Formosa sp. Hel1_33_131: one gene and its partner. The protein of the gene in region 2 interacts with the protein of the main gene of each other region in a pairwise test. Links are inferred from orthologs where the notes say so. Each region holds a gene or a part of one and is shown on either strand. Other genes may lie near its edges. The genes, in order: FORMB_RS00830 and FORMB_RS07360.

The links.
Region 1: the proteins of FORMB_RS07360 (region 2) and FORMB_RS00830 interact in binary tests that used the Escherichia coli proteins (3 or more experiments, as listed by UniProt). The link is inferred for Formosa sp. Hel1_33_131 from one-to-one orthologs.

What each region holds. Positions count from the first base shown.
Region 1 is NZ_CP017260.1:165,513-176,908, forward strand. The notes cover bases 1,966-4,699. They hold FORMB_RS00830 (nucleoside-diphosphate kinase), read right to left. Parts: upstream 3,676-4,699; coding sequence 3,256-3,675; downstream 1,966-3,255. Other genes in these bases: recF (DNA replication/repair protein RecF), read left to right, coding at 1,966-2,485; FORMB_RS00820 (lipocalin family protein), read left to right, coding at 2,482-2,901; FORMB_RS00825 (DUF721 domain-containing protein), read left to right, coding at 2,898-3,194; FORMB_RS00835 (DHH family phosphoesterase), read left to right, coding at 3,765-4,699. In the rest of the region: ribH (6,7-dimethyl-8-ribityllumazine synthase), read right to left, coding at 11-496; FORMB_RS00810 (tetratricopeptide repeat protein), read right to left, coding at 499-1,290; more of recF, read left to right, coding at 1,406-1,965; more of FORMB_RS00835, read left to right, coding at 4,700-4,781; gliding motility-associated peptidyl-prolyl isomerase GldI, read left to right, coding at 4,778-5,311; FORMB_RS00845 (peptidylprolyl isomerase), read left to right, coding at 5,353-6,528; FORMB_RS00850 (aminoacyl-histidine dipeptidase), read right to left, coding at 6,710-8,170; FORMB_RS00855 (DUF3810 domain-containing protein), read left to right, coding at 8,246-9,304; FORMB_RS00860 (hypothetical protein), read right to left, coding at 9,407-10,288; FORMB_RS00865 (hypothetical protein), read right to left, coding at 10,457-11,323. UniProt on the Escherichia coli protein: Major role in the synthesis of nucleoside triphosphates other than ATP. The ATP gamma phosphate is transferred to the NDP beta phosphate via a ping-pong mechanism, using a phosphorylated active-site intermediate.
Region 2 is NZ_CP017260.1:1,622,012-1,633,478, reverse strand. Bases 5,427-8,231 are described here. They hold FORMB_RS07360 (5-formyltetrahydrofolate cyclo-ligase), read left to right. Parts: upstream 5,427-6,449; coding sequence 6,450-7,013; downstream 7,014-8,231. Other genes in these bases: ileS (isoleucine--tRNA ligase), read right to left, coding at 8,024-8,231; FORMB_RS07350 (TraR/DksA family transcriptional regulator), read right to left, coding at 7,641-8,021; FORMB_RS07355 (lipoprotein signal peptidase), read right to left, coding at 7,010-7,636; rimK (30S ribosomal protein S6--L-glutamate ligase), read left to right, coding at 5,535-6,413; uvrC (excinuclease ABC subunit UvrC), read right to left, coding at 5,427-5,449. Also shown: FORMB_RS07385 (tryptophan 2,3-dioxygenase family protein), read right to left, coding at 1-521; FORMB_RS07380 (DUF3108 domain-containing protein), read right to left, coding at 528-1,304; FORMB_RS07375 (patatin-like phospholipase family protein), read right to left, coding at 1,432-3,654; more of uvrC, read right to left, coding at 3,647-5,426; more of ileS, read right to left, coding at 8,232-11,431. UniProt on the Escherichia coli protein: Involved in the removal of 5-formyltetrahydrofolate.

The DNA of each region.
Region 1 (11,396 bases), 1.5 Mb from region 2 along the record:
GTTGTTGATTTTATAAGGTATGACTCAAATGTGCCATCTTAATTGCAGTGATGGCAGCTTCTACACCTTTATTGCCATGTGCTCCCCCAGAGCGATCTATGGATTGTTGGAGGTTATTATCTGTTAAAACGCAAAAAACAACGGGCACTTCATGAAGCACATTTAAATCTTTGATGCCCTGCGTTACACCATCACACACAAAATCGAAGTGTTGCGTTTCTCCTTTGATGACACTTCCAATAGCAATCACAGCATCTACAAGTTGTTGCTGCATTTTTTTAGCTCCAAAAATAAGCTCAAAGCTCCCTGGCACGTGAATAGTTTTGATATTTGATTCTTCTGCACCACAATCTAATAAAGCATCTATAGCGCCTTTAAGCAAGCCTTCCGTAATGGTTGAGTTCCACTCAGAAACAACAATCCCAAACCGCAAAAGTGTCGCGTCTGGGAGTGCTGTTGCATCGTAATTAGATAAGTTAGTGTTTTCTGTAGCCATGATTAGTTTATCGCTGCTTCCGCTTTTCCGATAAAAACCTCAATGTCTTTAGCTTCGGTGCTTTCTGGAAAGTCCGATTTAATTTGATTAAAGAATCCTAATGCTTTCGCATTATTTCCCAACTTCAAACCAATCATCCCCGCTTTGTAAAGATACATAGGCGTGGTATAGTCGTTTGATTTAAGTTGTGCTGCTTGTACATAATAGTCGTAGGCATCATCCAATTGCTCTAATTGAACAAATGCATCACCAATACCTCCTTTTGCTATCGGTCCAAGAACATCATCTTCAGATGAAAATGCATTCAAATAGGTCACAGCGTTCGTGTAATCTTTCATGTTTAAGTATGCCATTCCAGCGTAATAATTAGATAGATTTCCAGCTTTCGTTCCGCTGTATACATCTGCGATATCTAAAAAACCGTATTTACCATCTGCACCATTCAGTGCTAATGTAAATAAAGAATCTTTAGAAGTCCCATTGACCGCTTGGTCAAAATATTGTTGTGATTGAAACATATCGTTTGTGGCAACACTTTCTTTTGGTTCTTGAATAAATTTATCAAACCCTAAAAAGCCCAACACCAATACGGCTGCTAAACCTACGATGATAAAAATGTATTTTTGATTTTTTATAACCCATTCTTCAGTACGTGATGCCGATTCGTCGAGGGTGTTAAAAACCTCAGCGGTTGTTGATCCATCTTCAATTGAAGTCTCTTTTTCTGTCTTCGTTGACGGTTTTCCGCCTCGTTTCTTATATGTTGCCATGGTCGTATTATTATTGAGGTTCAAAAATATAATTTTTATTCGTAAAAAAAAGGCAAATTATTTGTTATTTTTCAATAATTTGCAGCATCTTTTTAAAAGCCTCATAAGAAGATAATTAAAAAATATAGACCAATTTCACATGATTTTAAAATCATTAAACTTATTAAACTACAAAAATTTCGATGCCTTTTCGGTAGAATTTGATGCGAAAATCAATTGTTTCGTTGGCGCTAATGGTGTCGGAAAAACGAATATTTTAGACGCAATTTACCACCTCTCTTTTGGGAAAAGTTATTTCAACCCGATTGCCTCGCAAAACATCCGCCATGAAGAAGATTTTTTTGTGGTCGATGGTTTGTATGAAAAGAAGGATCGCGAAGAAAAAATAATCGTTTCTCTTAAAAGAGGTCAGAAGAAAATCATCAAACGAAACGGAAAAGCATACGATCGTTTTAGCGATCATATTGGTTTTTTACCCTTAGTGATTATATCGCCTACCGATCGCGATTTGATTACTGAAGGCAGTGATACCCGCCGGAAATTTATGGATGGTGTCATCTCTCAAAGTGACAAAAGCTATCTAGAAGCCTTATTAAATTACTCTAAAATACTGGCGCAAAGAAATGCGTTGTTAAAATATTTTGCCTTAAATAATAACTTTAATAAAGACTCGTTAGATGTTTATAATGAACAACTTAACGAGTATGGATGTGAGATTTACGACAAGCGAAAAACGTTTTTAGAAGTCTTTACGCCCATCTTTAAAAACCGCTATAAAGCAATTAGTAACAACAGCGAAGACGTTGACTTACAATACAACAGTCAGCTAAATGATTCCTCTTTAATGGAGTTGTTTGCAACTAGCATCAACAAGGATCGGATGCTACAATATACAAGTGTTGGAATTCATAAAGACGATTTAGATTTTTCTATTAAAGGGTATCCTATTAAAAAATTCGGAAGTCAAGGACAGCAAAAATCATTTTTAATTGCTTTGAAACTGGCACAATTTGATTTTATCAAAGCGCAAAGTGGTGAGACTCCCCTACTCCTACTGGATGATGTTTTTGACAAACTTGACGAACAACGGGTGGCTCAAATTATTCAATTGGTAAATGACGAGAATTTTGGACAATTATTTATTTCGGACACCCATGCCGACCGAACCGAGAAAGCCATTAAAAGCGTGCATCAATCGTATCAAATATTTCAACTGTGAAACAACTTATAGCCCTTTCGTTTTTTATTTTACTGAGTAGCTGCCAATCAGATGTGTCAACTTACATTCCTTTTGTAGAAGGCTATTGGGAAATTGTGAGCGTTACCAAGGATCAAAAAAAAGTCAAAGAATTTAAAATGAGTGGTTCTGTGGATTACTTTAAAGTGAATGCTGACTTATCGGGCTATCGAAAAAAAGTGACTCCACGATTTGATGGTGCTTTTGAGATCTCTCAGCATCAATCTGAATTTACCCTTTCTGTAACAGACGGTCGTTTATGGATTCATTACGATAACAATGACGTTGCTTACACTGAAGAAATCATGCGTGCCAACTCGGCAAGTTTAGTGACCTCCAATTCCGACGGATTTATATATACTTACAAACCTTATGAACCTTTAATTTTTGATGAATGAGTAAACGCCAAAACGATCCTTTCAAAATTGATGATTTAATGAAGTCCTTTGTGAAAGAAAATAAACTCGAAAAAGGGTTGGACAAAGTGAACGTGGAAGCTGCCTGGGCAGATATGATGGGCAACGGCGTCAATAACTACACCAACAGCGTGAAACTTCATAAAGACACGCTCTATGTAGAGCTAAGCTCTTCTGTTTTAAGAGAGGAATTGAGCTATGGAAAAGACAAAATCATTAGTATGCTGAACGAATCTCTTGGGAAAAACCTCATCACAAAATTAATTTTAAGGTAGTATTGGGTATAAAAAAAGCCACAATAGAATTGCAGCTTTTAAAATATTTTATTGAACGTATTTAAAACATCTCTCTTCCTGAAAAATGGAAAGCACCTTCAATTGCAGCGTTTTCATCACTGTCACTTCCATGCACTGCATTTTCGCTAATAGAATCTGCAAACATATTACGGATGGTTCCTTCTACAGCTTCTGCTGGATTTGTTGCACCAATTAAAGTTCTGAAATCTTCTACTGCATTTTCCTTTTCAAGAATTGCCGCCACAATAGGGCCACGCGTCATGTAAGTTACCAGTTCGCCATAAAATGGACGCTCACTATGAACGGCATAAAAAGCTTCGGCATCTGCCTTTGTAAGTTGTGTTAATTTCATCGCTACGATTCTGAAACCTGAAGCTGTGATTTTTTCTACGATTCCACCTATATTCCCTTTTTCAACAGAATCGGGCTTAAGCATTGTAAACGTTTTGTTAGTTACCATGGTCTTTGTATAAATTTTGTGCAAAAATAAGGTTTTTCTACAAATAATTGAGCTTCCAACTATTTTAAAAAATTGTATCTTTGCACGCTATGAATACAGCAGAAATTTTAGACCTTAAAAAAATATTATCCACACCTAAAAAAGTGGTCATTGTCCCTCATAAAAATCCAGATGGAGACGCTATGGGCTCCACTTTAGGATTGTTACATTACCTTAAAAAATTAGGACATTCGGCAACCGTGATTGCGCCCAATGACTACCCAGAGTTTTTGAAATGGATTTCAGGAACCAAAGAGGTTCTTATATATGAAGAAGACACTATTGCTTCTGAGGCACTCATTTCCGAAGCTGATCTTATTTTTACTTTAGACTTCAATGCACTACACCGATGTGGTGCGATGGGTACGCCTATTGAAAATTCAAGTGCCATTAAAATTATGATTGATCATCACCAACAACCGGATGATTATGCGACCTATGTCTATTCTGACGTGAGTATGTGTTCGACTTGCGAAATGGTGTATCATTTTATCGAAATGATGGGTGATTTAGAGCTGATAGATGTCGCTATTGGAGAAGCATTATATACAGGTATTATGACCGATACTGCTTCGTTCCGATTTCCGCTAACCACGAGTACTACCCACCGAGTGATTGCACATTTAATTGACGTTGGGGTTGAGAAATCAAACATTCACAACGCGGTGTATGATACCAATAGTTTAGGTCGTCTCCAACTTATGGGCTGTGCCTTAAATAATTTAAGATTTTTAGAAGAATTCCACACTTCTTATATCAGTTTAACCAATAAGGAATTGGATGCGCATGATTTTCAAAAAGGAGATACGGAAGGCTTGGTGAATTATGGCTTGTCGCTGAAAGGTGCTAAATTTGCCGTCATATTTATTGAACACCGTGAAGAAAGTATCATTAAAATCTCATTTCGATCTAAGGGTCCTTTTGATGTAAATGCTTTCGCAAGAACACATTTTAACGGAGGTGGACACAAGAATGCGTCTGGCGGACGTAGCAACCTCAATCTTGAAGATACCATTGCAAAATTTATTAGTATATTGTCTGACTATAAATCGGAACTAAATTCATGAAGCACCTTTTGATATTCATATTCACTATTTCAATCTTTACTAGCTGTAAACCTTCGGAAGCGAGACGTCCCATCTCAAACAATTCAGGCTCGTTTATTGACGCCTCGATTGAACGTAACAAGCAATTGAACAATAGAGAATATGCGCAGATTGAGGCTTTCATTACAGACTCTGACAAACCTTTTCAATCTTCAGAATATGGGTTTTGGTATGCCTACAACACTAAAATAGAAACGAATACGCAAACCCCTAAGTTTGGCGATTTAGTACAGTACACCTATGCACTTAAAACTTTAGAGAGACAAGTCATTTATCCCGTAAAAGAACTAGAAACACAAAGCTATTATATCGACCAACAAGAATTATTTTCTGGATTGAGAGAAGGTTTAAAACTCATGAAAGAAGGCGAATCGATTACTTTTCTATTTCCATCTCAAAAAGCATATGGCTACTATGGAGATGAGGAGAAAATCGGTAGCAATGTACCGCTCGTTTGCGACGTTTCTTTATTAAAACTCACCAATAACTAACACACTATAATCTATTTAAAACCCAATAAAAATTCAAAAAAATGAAATTCACAAAAGTATTTATCCAATTATTTGCAGCAGGATTGCTGATTAGTTCCACCAGTTGCCAAGAACAATATCCAGATTTAGGCGATGGTATGTTTGCCGAATTTGTAACGTCTAAAGACACGATCATTATACAGTTGTTTTATGACAAAGTGCCATTAACAGTTGCTAATTTTGTAGGTCTTGCTGATGGGACTCACCCTATGTTGCCCGATTCTTTAAAAGGGAAGCCCTATTATGATGGGACTGTTTTTCACAGAGTGATTGACAACTTTATGATTCAAGGTGGCGACCCCACTGCGACTGGTTCTGGAAGCCCAGGATTCAAATTTGGAGATGAATTTGACGAAAGTCTAAAACATGACAAACCAGGGATTCTGTCCATGGCCAATTCTGGACCTGCCACCAACGGTAGCCAGTTTTTTATTACCGAAAAACCAACTCCACACCTTGATAATAGACATTCTGTTTTTGGAGAAGTGGTTAAAGGCTTCTCAGTTGTTGATACCATCTCTAACGTTAAAGTCACTCCGGGATCTAACAAGCCTTTGGAAGACGTTAAAATATTAAAATTGAACATCATTCGTCAAGGAATGAGCGCCAAAGGATTTGATGCTGTGGACACATGGAACACAGAGCTTCCTTTGTTAGAAGAAAAACGTTTACAAAAACTTGAAGACGCAAAGCAAAAAGCGGAAGAAGCTAAAAAAATTGCGGAAGAAAAAATGGAGATGGCTGCCAAAGAAATGGTTCCTGTATTAAATATTTATAAGAGCAAAGCAACACAGCAAACTTCTGGATTACTCGTTTACAACATCACAAAAGGCAACGGAGTTAAACCAAAAACTGGCAACACAGTTAAGCTTAATTATGAAGGCTATTTTACGGATGGTAAATTATTTGGAACTAACATTAAAACAGTGGATGAAAAATGTGGCACATATGACATCCGAAAAGAACAACAAGGTGCTTATAGCGCGATGCCCATGAAAATTGATCCAGAAGCGCAAATGATACCCGGTTTCAAAGAAGGTGTGTTTGATATGTCTGTAGGAGACAAAACATTCTTATACCTTCCTTCTTATCTTGCTTACGGAGAAAAAGGGCGTGGACCGATCCAACCAAATACAGATTTAATGTTTATTATTGAAATGCTAGAAATTGCTGAATAATTTTCAATTACAATAAAACAAAAGAGGCTGTTTAAAAAGACTCTGCTTTGTCAATCTGAACCTGCCTACCGTCAGAAAATTCTGCCTGACGGTAGGCAGGTTCATTTCAGATTCTGAAACAAGTTCAGAATGACAGAAATTCTACTTTTTAGACGACCTCTTTTATGGGGTAAAATGAGTGTTATACTTTTGGAATCTCTTTTAAAATCTCTAAAACAAAGACCCAAAATTTCTGAACAGAAGAAATCTGAGCGCGTTCATCAGGAGAATGCGCCCCTCTGATATTCGGTCCAAAACTGATCATTTCCATATCGGGATAATTCGTTCCTAAAAGACCGCATTCTAAACCGGCATGACAGGCCGCTACATGTGGTTTTTCGTTGTATAGTTTTTCGTATAAAGATCTCAATACTTTCAAAATAGATGAATCCATATCGGGTTCCCAACCTGGGTAATCCCCTGAAAGCTCTACCTCGCAGCCAATAAGCTCAAAGGTTGCACGCAACATCATTGCTAAATCCATTTTAGAGGATTCCACAGAAGAACGTGTGAGGCAGCCTATTTTGACATTTCCTCCTTTGATAATGACACGGGCAATATTATTAGATGTTTCTACCAATTCAGGAATGTCGGGACTCATGCGGTACACGCCATTCCACGCAGCATAAATAGCCCTTGTTAACCCTTCTTGAACACCCAAGTCCATCATCACTTTTGGCGTGTCAATTTTAGTAAACTCAACCGTTAAATCTGGTTCCATTGTTTTGAGTTCTGTCTGAATCGCTTCAACTTGTAGGCCCATTTCGTACTTAAAAGCATCTTCTTGTACTAGGTCTATCGACACAATTGCTTTGCTCTCCCTAGGAATCGCGTTGCGTAAACTTCCACCATCAATTTCAGATATTCGCAATCCGAAATTTTCAAAGGCATCAAATAACAAACGGTTCATTATTTTATTGGCATTCCCAAACCCTTTATGAATATCCATCCCTGAATGTCCCCCTTGCAATCCTTTAACTTCTATGGAATAGCCTATTTTGGTTTCAGGAGTTGGTTCTTCGTTATACGTCCCTACGGCGGTGACATCAATGCCTCCGGCACAGCCCACGCCAATTTCGTCATCATCTTCGGTATCTAGGTTTAAAAGAATTTCTCCTTTTAACAAGCCTCCTTTTAGACCCATCGCACCTGTCATGCCAGTTTCTTCATCAATCGTAAACAAGGCTTCAATAGCAGGGTGTGGAATGTCGGTACTTTCTAAAATTGCCATAATGGTTGCGACGCCTAAGCCGTTATCGGCTCCTAGAGTCGTTCCATTTGCTTTGACCCAATCCCCATCAACAATCATCTCAATACCTTGGGTTAAAAAATCAAAATCAGTATCACTGTTTTTCTGATGTACCATATCTAAATGTGATTGCATGACAATGGCTTTTCGGTCTTCCATGCCTGCTGTGGCTGGTTTTTTGATGATCACATTCCCTACCGTATCTTCTACGGTTTCAAGGTTTAGATTTTTCCCAAAATCTTTCATAAATGCAATGACGCGTTCTTCTTTTTTAGAAGGACGGGGCACGGCATTCAAATCTGCAAATTTGTTCCAAACTGCTTTGGGTTCCAGTTTACGAATGTCTTGGCTCATAATAGATATATTTTTTTGTTGCACAAAGGTACGGATTCCTTCCCGATCATAAATTAAAATTATTACTTTTGAGTGATGTCTAAAAAAGGGAAAATCATTCTTGCGTTGAGTTTGCTGCCTCAATACTTTCTTCTAAAAGTAGCGAAGCAGTATCCTGAATTTATCGAGGCCTATTATAGTATGGGTATTTTTCCTGCACTCTCAAAACTACTAAACACAGCTTTTAAATGGATTCCCTTTTCTGTGGGCGATCTGTTGTACATCGCCTTGATTGTTTATGTGATTCGTTGGGCGATTGTCAATTGGAAACGTCTCAGAACAGATCCCAAAGCGTGGGGTTTGGATGTGTTATCTTTTGTGTCCCTTCTCTATTTCATGTTTCATTTGTGTTGGGGGTTTAATTATTACCGAGTGCCTTTACATACGACACTCAATTTAAATCCAAAATATACCACGGCTCAATTAAAATCGGTTACCAACCAACTGGTTTTAAAAACGAATGCACTGCACTTTGCGATCACACAAGATTCTTTATTAAAAACGACCCTCCCCTATGCATTTTCTGAACTGACTGAAATCAGTCAAACGGGTTATTCTCAATTAGAAAAGGTGTATCCAAATTTTAAACACGACGGCAAAAACAGTAAGAAATCACTATTTAGTACGCCCTTGACGTATATGGGGTTTAGTGGCTATGTGAACCCATTGACGCTAGAAGCGCACATCAATGCTGTAATGCCTGCCAATTCTATGCCGACTACGATTGCGCACGAACAAGCGCATCAGTTGGGCTATGCGGCAGAGAACGAAGCTAATTTTATTGGATTTTTGGCGAGCATCCATAATGAAGACCCCTATTTCAACTATGCAGGTTATAAATTTGCGTTGCGCTATTGTTTAATAGAATTATCTAAAAGGGATCCGGATGCCTACGACTCTGTTTTATGCACGATCAACCCTGGTATCTTAGAAGATTATCAGGAAGCGTTTGACTTCTGGAGTGCTTATAACAACCCTCTGGAACCTATTTTCAAAAAGTTTTACAGCCATTTCTTAAAGGCAAACAACCAAGTCAAAGGCATTGAGAGTTATAGCTATGTGGTGGCGCTTTTGGTGGATTATTTGGAGGATTAAAAATTAAGCTAATAAAACCACTACACTACCACACCCCTCCAAAAAAAATAGCTTGAATCAAAAGACCCAAGCTACTTTGTTTAAACTGTAAAATATTATTACTTACTCACAACTTTCATAGAGAGCGTCAAGCTCTTCGTCACTGTTAGCAGTTTGTTGAGAACCATCTTCAAACTCTACTGTAATTGGGTAAGAAATTATGAAAGAATCTTGTTCTGTAAGCTGACTTAAAAACTCCATAAGTCCATCGTAACCATTAAAGGTTTCTACAGTTCCGTTGCCTGAAACCAAAGAGAATGGAAATACAATTTCAAAACATTGCTCTTCACAGTCATCACAATCTTCAATGTCATAACAATCGTTATAAAGTGTATCAAATTCTTGAGGACTGTTTACAGTTGCCTGAGTTCCATCCGTTAAAGTCACTGAGATTGGATATACAAATCCTACAAATTCAAAATTATACAAATCTTGTTCAGAATTTACAACGACTTCATTTCCGTCATAATCAAGAGCGGTTAGAGGGTAATTCAGTTCAAAACATTCATCGTTATAATCATCATCGTCGTCATGATCAAAATCATAACAATCATCTAATAACATTTCTAACTCTTCGTACGAAGAAATGGTTTGCTGAGTTCCGTCCGACATGGTAACATCAAAAGGCACTTCAATATAAACTTCTGATTCATTTGTTAAGTTTTCTAAGAAAGCTTCTACATCTTCATCACTATTGAAGGTCGTACTGGTTTCTCCATCGGAAACAGTGTAAGGATAGTTGATGATAAAACACTCTCCTTCTTCAACATAATCAGATTCTTGGTTTGAAGTTGTAGCTGTTCTGGCGCTATTAAATAAGTTTGTCATTAATTCAGTAGAAACACCTTCTTCAATCTCTTCAGCTATAACCTCTTCATTATTGTCTTTGCTACAAGCACTAAATAGAAGCAAAAAAACAAGTGATAATTTTAATAAATATTTCATTCTTAAAAGTTTATGGTTAATTAATTTTTAATAATCAGCAATTTAATAAATATTTAATTGTAAGACACACATAATAAAAAAAATGATTTTTATGTTTCACTTAACAAAAATAGCTTGGATCAAATGATCCAAGCTATTTTATGAAATTAAATATACTTGCCAATATTTTTACTCACAATCCTCATATAAAGCAACAAGTTCTTCATCACTATTAACTGATTGCTGAGATCCATCTTCAAACTCCACTGTAATAGGATAAGAAATCACAAACGTATCATCCTCAGTAAGACCGCTTAAAAAGTCCCAAAGATCATCGTAATCATTTATGGTTTCTAAATTACCATCATTTACAACAAAAGAGAATGGGAATACGATTTCAAAACATACATAATCACAGTCATCACAATCTTCGATGCCATAACAGTCATTATAAAGAGCGTCAAAGTCTTGGGAGTTGTTTACAGTCACTTGAGTTCCATCTGTTAAAGTTACAGAAATAGGATATACAAATCCTGTAAACTCAAAAGAAAATAATTCTTGTTCAGAATTAACAGTCACTTCATTTCCATCAGAATCATGAGCTGTTAGGGGAAAATCCAGTTCAAAACATGAATCAGAAGGACCTTGGTCACCACCATAACATGAATCTATTAACATAAAAAACTCATCGAAAGTCGTAATGGTTTGTTGAGTGCCATCAGCTAAAGTAACATCAAAAGGGACCTCAATAGAGATTGCTGAATTTCCTGTTAAACTTGATAAATAAGCTTCTAATTCTTCATCACTATTAACCGTTGTACTCGTTTGTCCATCCGAAATAGAGTAAGGATAGTTGATGACAAAACACTCTCCGTCTTCCAGATAATCAGATTCTTGATTCGAAGTTCTAGCACTGAACGCACTATTTGTTAAGTTTGTAATTAATTCCGTAGAAACACCTTCCTCTTTAACTTCTGGTGTGATCTCGTCGTTGTCTTTGCTACATGAACTTAATATCAACAAAAAAACAAGTGATAATTTTAATAAATTTTTCATATTTAATAATTTAGGTTTAAATAGTTTGTGTGCAACTTAATACACCGTTATGAATTATAAACAACCAAATTAG
Region 2 (11,467 bases):
TCAAAAGGAGTCTCTCGATCAATATTGCCACGAAAACGCACATCAATCAGATTAATAAGTTCTGTAGAAGCAAATTCAATTTTACGATATTGTGCACTTTGAAACCCACTCGCAGGGGTTAGTGTATGTCTGAATTTATTATACTGAGCGACATCCATCCCTTCTCTCATGATATTGAAAGAGGTGGTTAACATATCAAAATAACGACTGATTCGCATGAGTTTGTCTTGAAAAAAATTGACTTCTAAAGAAGACGAATCGGAAACTTGTTTAATTTCCCAAAGAATCATTTTAAAAATCAATTCATTAATTTGATGGTAAGCAATAAATACCATTTCGTCAGGAAGATTGGTCCGTTGAATTTGCAAGCCTAATAACGCATCTGTATGTATATAGTCCCAGTAGGTTATGGAGTTACTGTGCAATAATCCTTCGAGATGCACTTCACGATCTTGATGTATCGCACTGTATTTATCATCAAGAAGATTTAATAATTCTTCAGTAGTCGGTTTTTTTGTCATCGCTTTTTATAGTTGGATTTCAAAGGGGTGCTTAAGTCCTTTTAAGGCTTCTAAATCGGCTCTTAATGAGCCAACTTGTAAATCTGCTTTTATTTTAATGGGCACTTTATTTTTGTCGGCGCTCACCCATAATGTTAAACTTTCTTCTTCTTTAAAAACGCGTCCAGCCATGACATAAGGTCTGAATTTTATACACTTAATTTTTCCAAACTCCGTATCAATCGTTTCTCGACCCAAATATTTTAGTTTAAATAAAAACGTTTCACCGTCAAAAAATATATTAAGCTCTACGACATCTCCTTCTTGGATGGTATCTGTATTGTAATTATTTCTCAAATAATAATATGCCGACACTAAATCTTGGATGTTTTGCTCAATATCAACCGTTGAATGTGTGTTGTCTTTCAAATCATTTATCAGTGCTTTATTTTGCACATGATCAAAATCTACAATTCTATTTTTGGTATAGCCACCTTCGTCAATATTTCTAACAAACTTATAAGGCTGACCAGTTACTTTATCAAAATGACTTTCGTAATGGTCTTCAACTTTAAAAACCCACTTCACAGGACCTGTTGTCCAGCCTTTTCCAACGACTTTATAGACAGGAATGTTTTTGTAAATACTTTCAGTTACTTCGAGAGTGGCGTTGCCTGCTTTCATCCACCCACTATAGCTGAGTTTAAATCGGAGCCATTCTCCTGCTTGAAAAGAAGAGGACTCTTGAGCGCCTAAGAACTGGAAGCTTATAAATAAAAGGAGTATTAATACTGATTTTTTCATTAAAATATATGATAGATCATGAGTTCAACGTATTATAATGGTGGTTACAAATTTGCAATTATTATTCCAAACTATAAAATGAATGCCTCTTAAGTCCATAATATTTTTTTGTTGGGGCTTATAAAGCTTAAAACCAGTAACCGACATTCACATAAAAACCCGACTCGTTTGACCCTCCAGACCAGTTGTATTTTAACTCTATAGGTCCAAAAATTGTTTCTAATCCATACCCAACTGAATACCCTCCATAAGAAGGTGATTCAAACCATTTGCTGTTTAAAAAAATATCATCACCAATATTAGCGAAATTGGCTGAAAAATTAAAATGATGGTTGTTTATAAACTCATAATCAAGTGTCGAAGCTATTTTTACAAAACTATTTCCATTAAGCGAAAAATAATCATATCCATAAAACGTAGAATAGTTATTAAAATAATTAGACCCATAGCCTCCAAGTCCAAAATGAAGTATCTTAGTATCGCTACTTCCAACCTTAAACCCGCCTTCAGTGCTTACATTCATAGAAAGTTTGTCTGCGATTTTAAATGCTTTTGATATTTGGGATTTAAAGGTTGTTAATTCGTTGAAATCATCCCTGAAGTCTGAGGATGCAAAATAAAATTTAAAATTACCTTCAAAAAGGAACCCGCTTGTGGGGAAAAATTTATTGTCGATGGTATCAATCTTTAGTGACCCGAAAAGGCTATAGAATTCTCCATCCTCAATCCTATATTCTGTGGTGTCAAAAACGGATAAAAACACATTATCATTCGTGGTGATTTTTAAATCCTTCAACTCCACTCCAATTTTTAGTGCTAAGTCTTTTTTAATCAACGTTTCTGCAAAAATTTGGTGCGTAAACTCACTGAAAGTCATCTGAATTTTATCGATTTCTGGATACATACCTTCGTCAATGAGTCCCGCTGGATTAGTGAAATTATCAAACCCTATATATTTAGAGTTTATCCCCACACTCCAATAAAAACCCTTATCAATATAATAGTCAAAATTGTAGCGGGTGTTATCTCCTAGAATAAAATCCAACGATACCACATCATTTTTAAAAATCAATTGTTTTTTAGTTAAGTTGAGTAGTGCTGCGCTTTTATACAACGGATCGTAGTGTACTCCAAACTTTATAAAGGCCGTATTTTTTGCCTCTGTAACTTTCGCACTGAAATTATACCCTTGATCAGCAGGAGAAAATTTATATAAAAAACTGTCAAAATTATTTGTGGCTACTAAATTGTTTACCCCTTTACTAAAGTCGTCAAAACTAATTGTTTCACCAGTTCTAAATCTCAATTTTCCTCTCACGTACGCAGCGGTATATTTATTTAGGCCAGAAATTGAAATGTCATTAATTTTAATTTTTTGAATTTCGGGGATACTCGCCTCTGTTTTTGTGAAATTTTGTGCCTTAGCAATCGTTTTTAATCCCTCTAGATGTGGAGATACTGCTGTTTGTCCTTTCCGAATAATTTCGTCACCGTCTTTAAAAGAAACAATCGAATATTCAGACACTTTGGGTTTGATGTATATATCAGTTAATTTGGACTTCCCTACCATCTCTTCAGCTACTCTAAAGTTACTAATTTGAATCAAAATATTAGATACCGATTCCAACTTATTAATTGTAAGAAGACCATCTTGCACATCAACTCCAATAATGATGTCTAAGTCTTTTGATTCTAACCCTATTATAGGATAATTATTCACGATGCCTCCATCCATTAATAATTTATTATCCAATGTTACGGGCTGATAAAGGGTTGGCAAGGCGCTGCTCGCTGCAATTGCTTGTGCTAAATTTCCATGGTCTAAAACAACTTCTTGACCCGTTTGCATATCCGTTGCAATACAATAAAATGGAACTGGAAGTTTACTAAAATCTTTAACCCCACTGACATTTAAAGTTAATTTTGAAAGTAAATTGAATACGTTTTGCCCTCTCGAAATAGAAGACGGCAAGTGAATCTTAAAGTTGCTAAAAGGGAGTGATAGCGCATATTTTTCTGCGTTTTTTCGTTCATAAAACGTCTTAGATTTTCTTGGTACTGCATCCGTTATAAGAAGATCAAAATTGGCTGCACTAATAATAGAATCCAATTGCTTTCCTGAATATCCAGCCGCATACAAGCCTCCAATGACAGCCCCCATACTTGTGCCCGCAACGTAATCGACACGAACACCTAAGCTGTCCAAAGTTTTTAGCACTCCTATATGTGCAAATCCTTTGGCGCCCCCACCACTAAGAACTAAGCCAACTCTTGGATTTTTTCGCTCAGATTCTTGAGAAAAACTCCAATGAAAAAAGAATAGAAAAAATAAGATTAATAGGTTACGCATGGGGTTTATTTTGATAGTAATTATAAATAATATGAGCTTTTGACACTCCAATAACTTGCTCTAATTCATCTAAGGCTGCAAATGAAACACGTTGTGCAGACTTGAAATTTTTTAATAACTCTAAAATTGTTTTGTCTCCAATACCAACTATAGATTCCAACTCCGAGTTTAAGGCCGTTTTACTTCGTTTGTTTCGATGATGCTCAATTCCAAATCGATGCGCTTCATTCCGGAGTTGCTGTATAATTTTTAGTGTTTCGCTTTTTTTGTCTAAATATAAGGGAATTGGATCATTTGGATAGAATAATTCTTCCAAACGTTTTGCAATTCCGATGATTGCAATTTTTCCACGCAGCTCTAAATCGTCCAAACTCTTTAAAGCAGCAGATAATTGCCCTTTCCCTCCATCAATGATTATTAACTGTGGCAAGGGCAGTTTTTCCTCTAGCAAGCGTTTATAGCGTCGGTAAACCACCTCGGTCATAGAAGCATAATCATCAGGACCTTCGACTGTTTTAATATTAAAATTACGGTATTCTTTTTTGCTCGGTTTTCCGTTTTTAAAAACAACACAAGCGGCTACGGGGTGTGTTCCTTGAATATTTGAATTGTCAAAACATTCAATATGGGTTGGTGCTTCTGAAAGTCTCAAGTCTGATTTCATCTGCGCCATGATCCGATCTACATGACGGTCGGGATCTGTTATTTTAACCTGCTTTAATTGTTCCAGGCGTTGGTACTTCGCATTCCGTAGCGACAGATCAATCAACTGTTTTTTATCCCCTACTTTGGGAATAGTGATCCTGAAATCTGGCCCTAAATTGACTTCAAAAGGCACATAAATATCTTTGGATTCGAGCGCAAAACGTTGACGCATTTCTGTAATGGCAAGTTCTAACAACGCTTGATCGCTTTCTTGAAGTTTCTTTTTCAGCTCCATGGTATGCGACCGAATGATCGCTCCATAAGAAAGTTGTAAAAAGTTGACATAGGCATAACTTTCATCGCTCACAATTGAAAACACATCTACATTGCTAATTTTAGGATTCACAATGGTTGATTTTGCTTGATAATTTTCAAGAACTTGTAATTTTTCTTTCAAGGATTGTGCCGCTTCAAACTCTAAATTTTCTGCAAATGTTTTCATTTGAGATTTAAAAACAGAGATTGAATTTTTAAAATTTCCTTTTAAGATTTCGCGAATCGTAGCAATGTTTTCTAAATAGGAGGCTTCGGCTTCTCTGGCTTCACAAGCCCCTTTACAGTTGCCTAAATGGTACTCCAAACATACTTTATATTTCTGATTGTGAATTTTTTCTTTAGATAAATCGTACTTACAGGTACGAAGAGGAAACAGACCTTTTATCAGATCTAAAAGCGTATATACCGTTTTGATACTGGTATAGGGTCCAAAATATTCAGACCCATCTTTAATCATACGTCGAGTTTGAAACACTCTCGGAAAAGGTTCTTTTTTAATGCAAATCCAAGGGTAGGATTTATCATCTTTTAAGAGCACATTATAGCGAGGCTGGTATTTTTTTATCAGATTATTTTCAAGCAATAAGGCATCCGTTTCCGTCTCTACGACAATGTGCTTAATCTCAACAATTTTTTTAACAAGCACATTTGTTTTTCCGTAGTCATGCACTTTATTAAAATACGAGCGCACCCGATTTTTTAAATTTTTTGCTTTACCTACATAGATGACCACGCCTGCAGCGTCATAAAATTGATAGACGCCAGGCGTGTTGGGCAAGGTTTTTAATTGAAGCTCTATGTTGGAATTACTCATTAATTCAAAGATATATTAATTCCAACGATTGTAAAAATTGAATTTGCATTTTTAGTATCTTGCAAGGGTATAACCATCCGATATCATGAATATTGTAATATTATCGCGTAATAAAGATCTATACTCAACTCAAAGACTTGTTGAGGAAGGAGAACGTCGGAATCACCTAGTAGAAGTGATTGACCCTTTGGAATGCGATTTGATTATTGAAAAAGAAAAACCAACGGTTTCTCATAACGATAAATATCTGGATTATGTAGATGCGATCATTCCGCGCATTGGCGCTTCTGTAACCTATTATGGTTGTGCAGTGGTCCGACAGTTTGAAATGATGAATGTGTTTTCGACCGTTTCCTCAGATGCTATTATCCGTTCTAGAGACAAACTAAGGAGTTTTCAACACCTTTCCAAAGCGGGTGTAGATATGCCTAAAACTGTATTTACCAATTATTCTTTTGATGTAGAAAAAGTGATTTCTCATGTCGGCGGAACTCCTGTGGTCATCAAATTGTTGGAAGGTACGCAAGGGATTGGTGTGGTTTTGGCAGAAACCAAAAACGCAGCTGAGTCTGTACTAGAAGCTTTTAACGGATTGGAAGCGAGAGCACTTGTACAAGAGTATATTGCAGAAGCTAAGGGCAGCGATTTACGTGCCTTGATTGTAGATAATCAGGTGGTAGGCGGTATGAAACGCCAAGGAAAAGAGGGCGAATTTAGATCTAATCTTCACAGAGGGGGAACTTATACCTATCACAAACTCAACGAAGAAGAAATTAAGCTTGCTTTGAAAGCGGCTCAAAAATTGAAATTACCCATTTGTGGGGTCGATATTTTACAATCGAACCGTGGACCTTTAATTATGGAAATCAATTCAACCCCAGGGCTCGAAGGGATTGAAGGGGCATCGAAAAAAAATATCGCACAAGCTATTATAACTTATATTGAAAGAAATAGACACTCATAGTGGTGTGCTTATTTATGTTTCAACAAAAACTATAGAGTGAAAAAATCAGAATTAAGAACACACTACAAAAAACTTCGAAAGAAACTAAGTTCCAAACAGATGAACGATTTGAGTCTTCAAATCGCAAACTCAGTCCTTGAACTTCCAATATGGAAATATTCATTTTTTCATGTATTTTTAACAATTGAATCTTTAAAAGAAGTCCTCACGGAACCAATCTTATCGATTCTATCAGGGAAGGACAAACACATTGTGGTGTCTAAAAGCGACTTTAAAACCCGAACCATGTCGCATGTGTTATTACAAGACAATACCATTCTTAAACCAAATTCGTGGAACATACCAGAACCTGAAAATGGCATCCCTATTAGTAATGAACAAATAGAGGTCGTGTTTATTCCTTTAGTGGCTTTTGATGTAAAAGGAAATCGTATTGGGTATGGAAAAGGGTTTTATGATGAGTTTTTAAAAAACTGTTCAAAAGATACTTTAAAAATTGGACTTTCATTTTTTGAAGCTGAGGCAGCCATAGACGGAATTGAACCGCATGACATCCCTTTAGATTATTGTGTGACTCCAGAAAAAATTTATACGTTTTAAGTCGTTAAGGACTTTGGGAATACTTTTTTATTAAACACTAAAAGCAATCCAACGCCCGTACTAATCGCTATATCTGCAACGTTAAAAACAGGGTCAAAAAAGGAGAAGTAATTCCCTCCGACAAATGGAATCCATTCGGGGAAATAGCCTTTAAATAAAGGAAAATAAAGCATGTCCACTACTTTGCCATGAAATAGATCTCCATAGCCTTCCGAGGCAAATAAGGTCGCCGTTTGTCCCAAACTTCCATCGAAAATAATACCGTAAAAAACGGAGTCGATAATATTTCCCAACGCTCCCGAAAAAACCAATGCTAACGCCACAGTCAGAGTTTTGGAAGTCATTTTCTGGAGGCTTTGATTCAGCCAATAACCAATGCCACAAACAGCAAAAATTCTAAAAATGGTTAAAAATAATTTGGCACTCGAATCGGATATATAAGAAGAAATATCACTGAGTTTGGCGCCCCACGCCATGCCTTCATTTTCAATAAAAAATATTCTGAATCCTTCAAAAACCCTCAGTTCTTGCCCTAGCTCAAAGTGGGTTTTGATGTATATTTTTGAGGCTTGATCTATAAAAAGAATCACCGCGACTAATAAAAGTGTCTGTTTTTTAGACATTTTATTATTGCATATTCTTTGCTTCAATACTTAAAGTCGCGTGTGGAACTAACAACAAACGATTTTTGTTGATGAGTTTTTTAGTCACTCTACAAACACCATACGTCTTGTTTTCAATTCTGTTCAAGGCGTTTTTCAGGTCTCTAATAAACTTCTCTTGACGGATGGCCAATTGCGAATTTGATTCTTTACTCATCACTTGACTGCCTTCATCAAAAGCTTTAAACGTTGGCGACGTATCTTCAGTGCCGTTGTTTAAATCATTCATATAAGCACTTTTAATAAGGTCTAAATCGTGCTGTGCCTTCTCGATTTTTTTAAGAATGAGTATTTTGAATTCTTCTAAATCGTTATCCGAATATCTACTTGTATTTTCAATGGACATAATTATATGGATTTTTGGATATACAACTTGGTGTTAATCGCATCAAAAGAAATGTCAACACCCTTATCTAGTTGTGCTACTAAGTGTAGCTCTTCCGTTAATGTTTCTAGTTTAATATATTCTAAATTTTGTTTTACAGCGTTATCGATAGCAACTTCTGATTGTAAATAAACCTCAATTCGATCGGTGAGTTCAAATCCAGAATCTTTTCTTAAATTTTGAATTCTATTGACCAATTCTCTCGCGATTCCTTCCTCTTTTAAAGCTTCCGAAATGGTAACATCCAAAGCGACCGTTACGGCTCCTTGATTGGCTACCAACCATCCTTCGATATCTTGAGAGGTAATCTCTACATCATTGCGCTCCAAATTAATACTTTTTCCATTAATTTCAATACCTAACTCTCCTTTTTCTTCAATTTCCTTGATGTCTTCGGGTTTTAGGTTTTGAATGGCATTGGCAATTAACTTCATGTCCTTTCCAAATCGTGGGCCCAAAGCTTTAAAATTTGGCTTGATTTGTTTCACCAAAATATCGGATGCATCTTCTAACAATTCAACTTCTTTCACATTGACTTCGTGTTTTACCAAGTCGGCAATCGCTAAAATATCTTCTTTTTGAATGGTGGAATTCACCGGAATCATGATTTTTTGTAAAGGCTGTCGAACTTTGATTTTTTCTTTTGCGCGTAAAGACAAGACTAAGGATGAAATTGTTTGTGCTTGCTCCATTTTACGCTCTAAATTTTTATCGATGAGCGTTGTGTCTGCCGATGGGAAATCTGCTAAATGGATACTTTCAAAGGTTTCTTTGTGTGTTGCTGAATTCAAATCTAAATACAAACGATCCATAAAGAAAGGCGCGATAGGAGCTCCCAACTTCGCAATGGTTAACATACAGGTGTATAAGGTTTGATAAGCGGATATTTTATCGGTTTGATACTCCCCTTTCCAGAAGCGTCTTCTACTGAGGCGGACATACCAGTTGCTTAAATATTCTTGTGTAAATTCTGAAATAACACGGGCTGCTTTTGTGGGCTCATAGTCCGCATAATAGGCATCCACTTTCTCAATTAATGAGTTTAATTCTGATAAAATCCAGCGGTCAATTTCTGGACGGTCTTCAGTTGAAATGTCCGCCTCCGCATAGCTGAATTTATCAATATTTGCATAGAGAGTGAAAAATGTATAAGTATTGTATAAGGTTCCGAAAAACTTACGTTTCACTTCTTCAATACCTTCACTATCAAATTTTAAATTATCCCACGGATTCGCATTGCTAATCATATACCAGCGTGTTGTATCTGCGCCGTAAATGGATAAAGTTTCAAAAGGATCGGTTGCATTGCCCAAACGTTTGGACATTTTCTGTCCGTTTTTGTCTAAAACTAAGCCGTTAGAAACCACATTTTTATAAGCCACAGAATCAAAAACCATGGTTGCGATCGCATGAAGCGTATAAAACCAACCTCGTGTTTGATCGACACCTTCCGCAATAAAATCTGCTGGAAATGCTTTGTTTTGATCAATAAGGTCTTTGTTTTCAAATGGATAATGCCATTGAGCATACGGCATACTTCCAGAGTCAAACCATACATCAATCAAATCACTTTCGCGGTGCATTGGCTTTCCAGAAGGAGACACTAAGGTAATGGCATCCACAATATTTTTATGCAAATCGATTTTGGAGTAATTTTCAAGCGATTGATCGCCGACTACAAAATCTTCAAAAATGTCATTTTCTAAAACTCCTGCTTGCACTGCTTTTTGCATTTCTGCTTTGAGTTCTTCCACAGAACCAATACATATTTCTTCTTTTCCGTCTTCAGTCCTCCATATTGGAAGGGGAATTCCCCAATAGCGAGAGCGTGACAAATTCCAGTCATTTGCATTTGCTAACCAGTTGCCAAAACGACCTTCGCCCGTACTTTTTGGCTTCCAATTGATCGTTTGATTCAGATCAAACATGCGATCCTTGACGTCGGTTACTTTTATAAACCAAGAGTCTAATGGGTAATATAAAATAGGCTTATCGGTTCTCCAACAATTTGGATAACTGTGCTTATATTTTTCAACCTTAAAGGCTTTATTTTCAATTTTTAACTTAATTGCCAGCTCGACATCCACCGATTTTTCGGGGGCTTCGCCTTCTGGATAGTATTCGTTTTTCACAAAACGTCCTGCAAATTCTGCAACTTCAGGTCTGAAACGTCCTTGTAAATCTACAAGTGGTACTAAATTACCGTCCGCATCTTTTACCAATAATGGTGGGATTTCAGGAATTGCTTGCTTGGCAACAATCGCATCATCAGCCCCAAATGTAGGCGCAGTATGTACAATTCCAGTTCCATCTTCAGTGGTTACAAAATCACCTGAAATAATTCGGAATGCATTTTCTGGGTTGTCGTTTGGTAATGCGTAATCTAACAATTGCTCATAAGAAATTCCTACAAGGTCTTTTCCTATAAACGATTTTACAATGTAAAATGGGATGGTTTTGCTTGAAGACTGATAGCCTTCCAGACCTTCTGCATTTTCTACTTCTTTGAACTTTCCATTAAATTGTTCCCCAACCAAAGCTTTTGCGACCACCACATTGGTCGCTTCAAAGGTGTATTGATTATAGGTCTTTACGAGTACATATTCAATTTTTGGCCCTACGGTTAAAGCCGTATTACTCGGCAAGGTCCACGGAGTTGTGGTCCATGCTAAAAATAAAACAGGCCCTTCGTTCTGTAAGAATTCTGGGAGGGATGCTTCGTTTGCTTTAAATTGTGCTACAATGGTGGTGTCTGTAACATCTTGATACGTCCCTGGTTGATTCAGCTCGTGGGAGCTTAAACCTGTGCCCGCTTTTGGCGAATAGGGTTGAATGGTATAGCCTTTATAAATAAGGTTCTTGTTGTAAATTTGTTTTAGAAGCCACCATACACTTTCCATGTATTTTGGATCGTAAGTAACATAAGGGTCGTCCATATTGACCCAGTAACCCATTTTTTGGGTAAGGTCATTCCAGATGTCTGTGTAACGCATCACCGCGGTTCTACAGGCAGCGTTATAGTCTTCTACAGAGATGGTTTTACCGATGTCTTCTTTGGTAATTCCCAATTCTTTTTCAACACCCAACTCGATAGGGAGTCCGTGCGTGTCCCAACCGGCTTTACGCTTTACTTGAAACCCTTTCATGGTTTTATAACGCGGAAAAATATCTTTTATAGCACGTGCCAAAACATGATGTACCCCTGGCAATCCATTGGCGGATGGAGGGCCTTCAAAAAAAACATAAGGAGGTTTCCCTTCTCGAGTGGTAATGCTTTTGTCAAAAATATCATGTTCCTCCCAAAACTTCAGCATCTCGTCTGCTACGTTTGGTAAGTTAAGTCCTTTATACTCAGGAAATGTCGCGCTCATTATTCATTGCTATTAAGGTCGCAAAATTAAGAAATT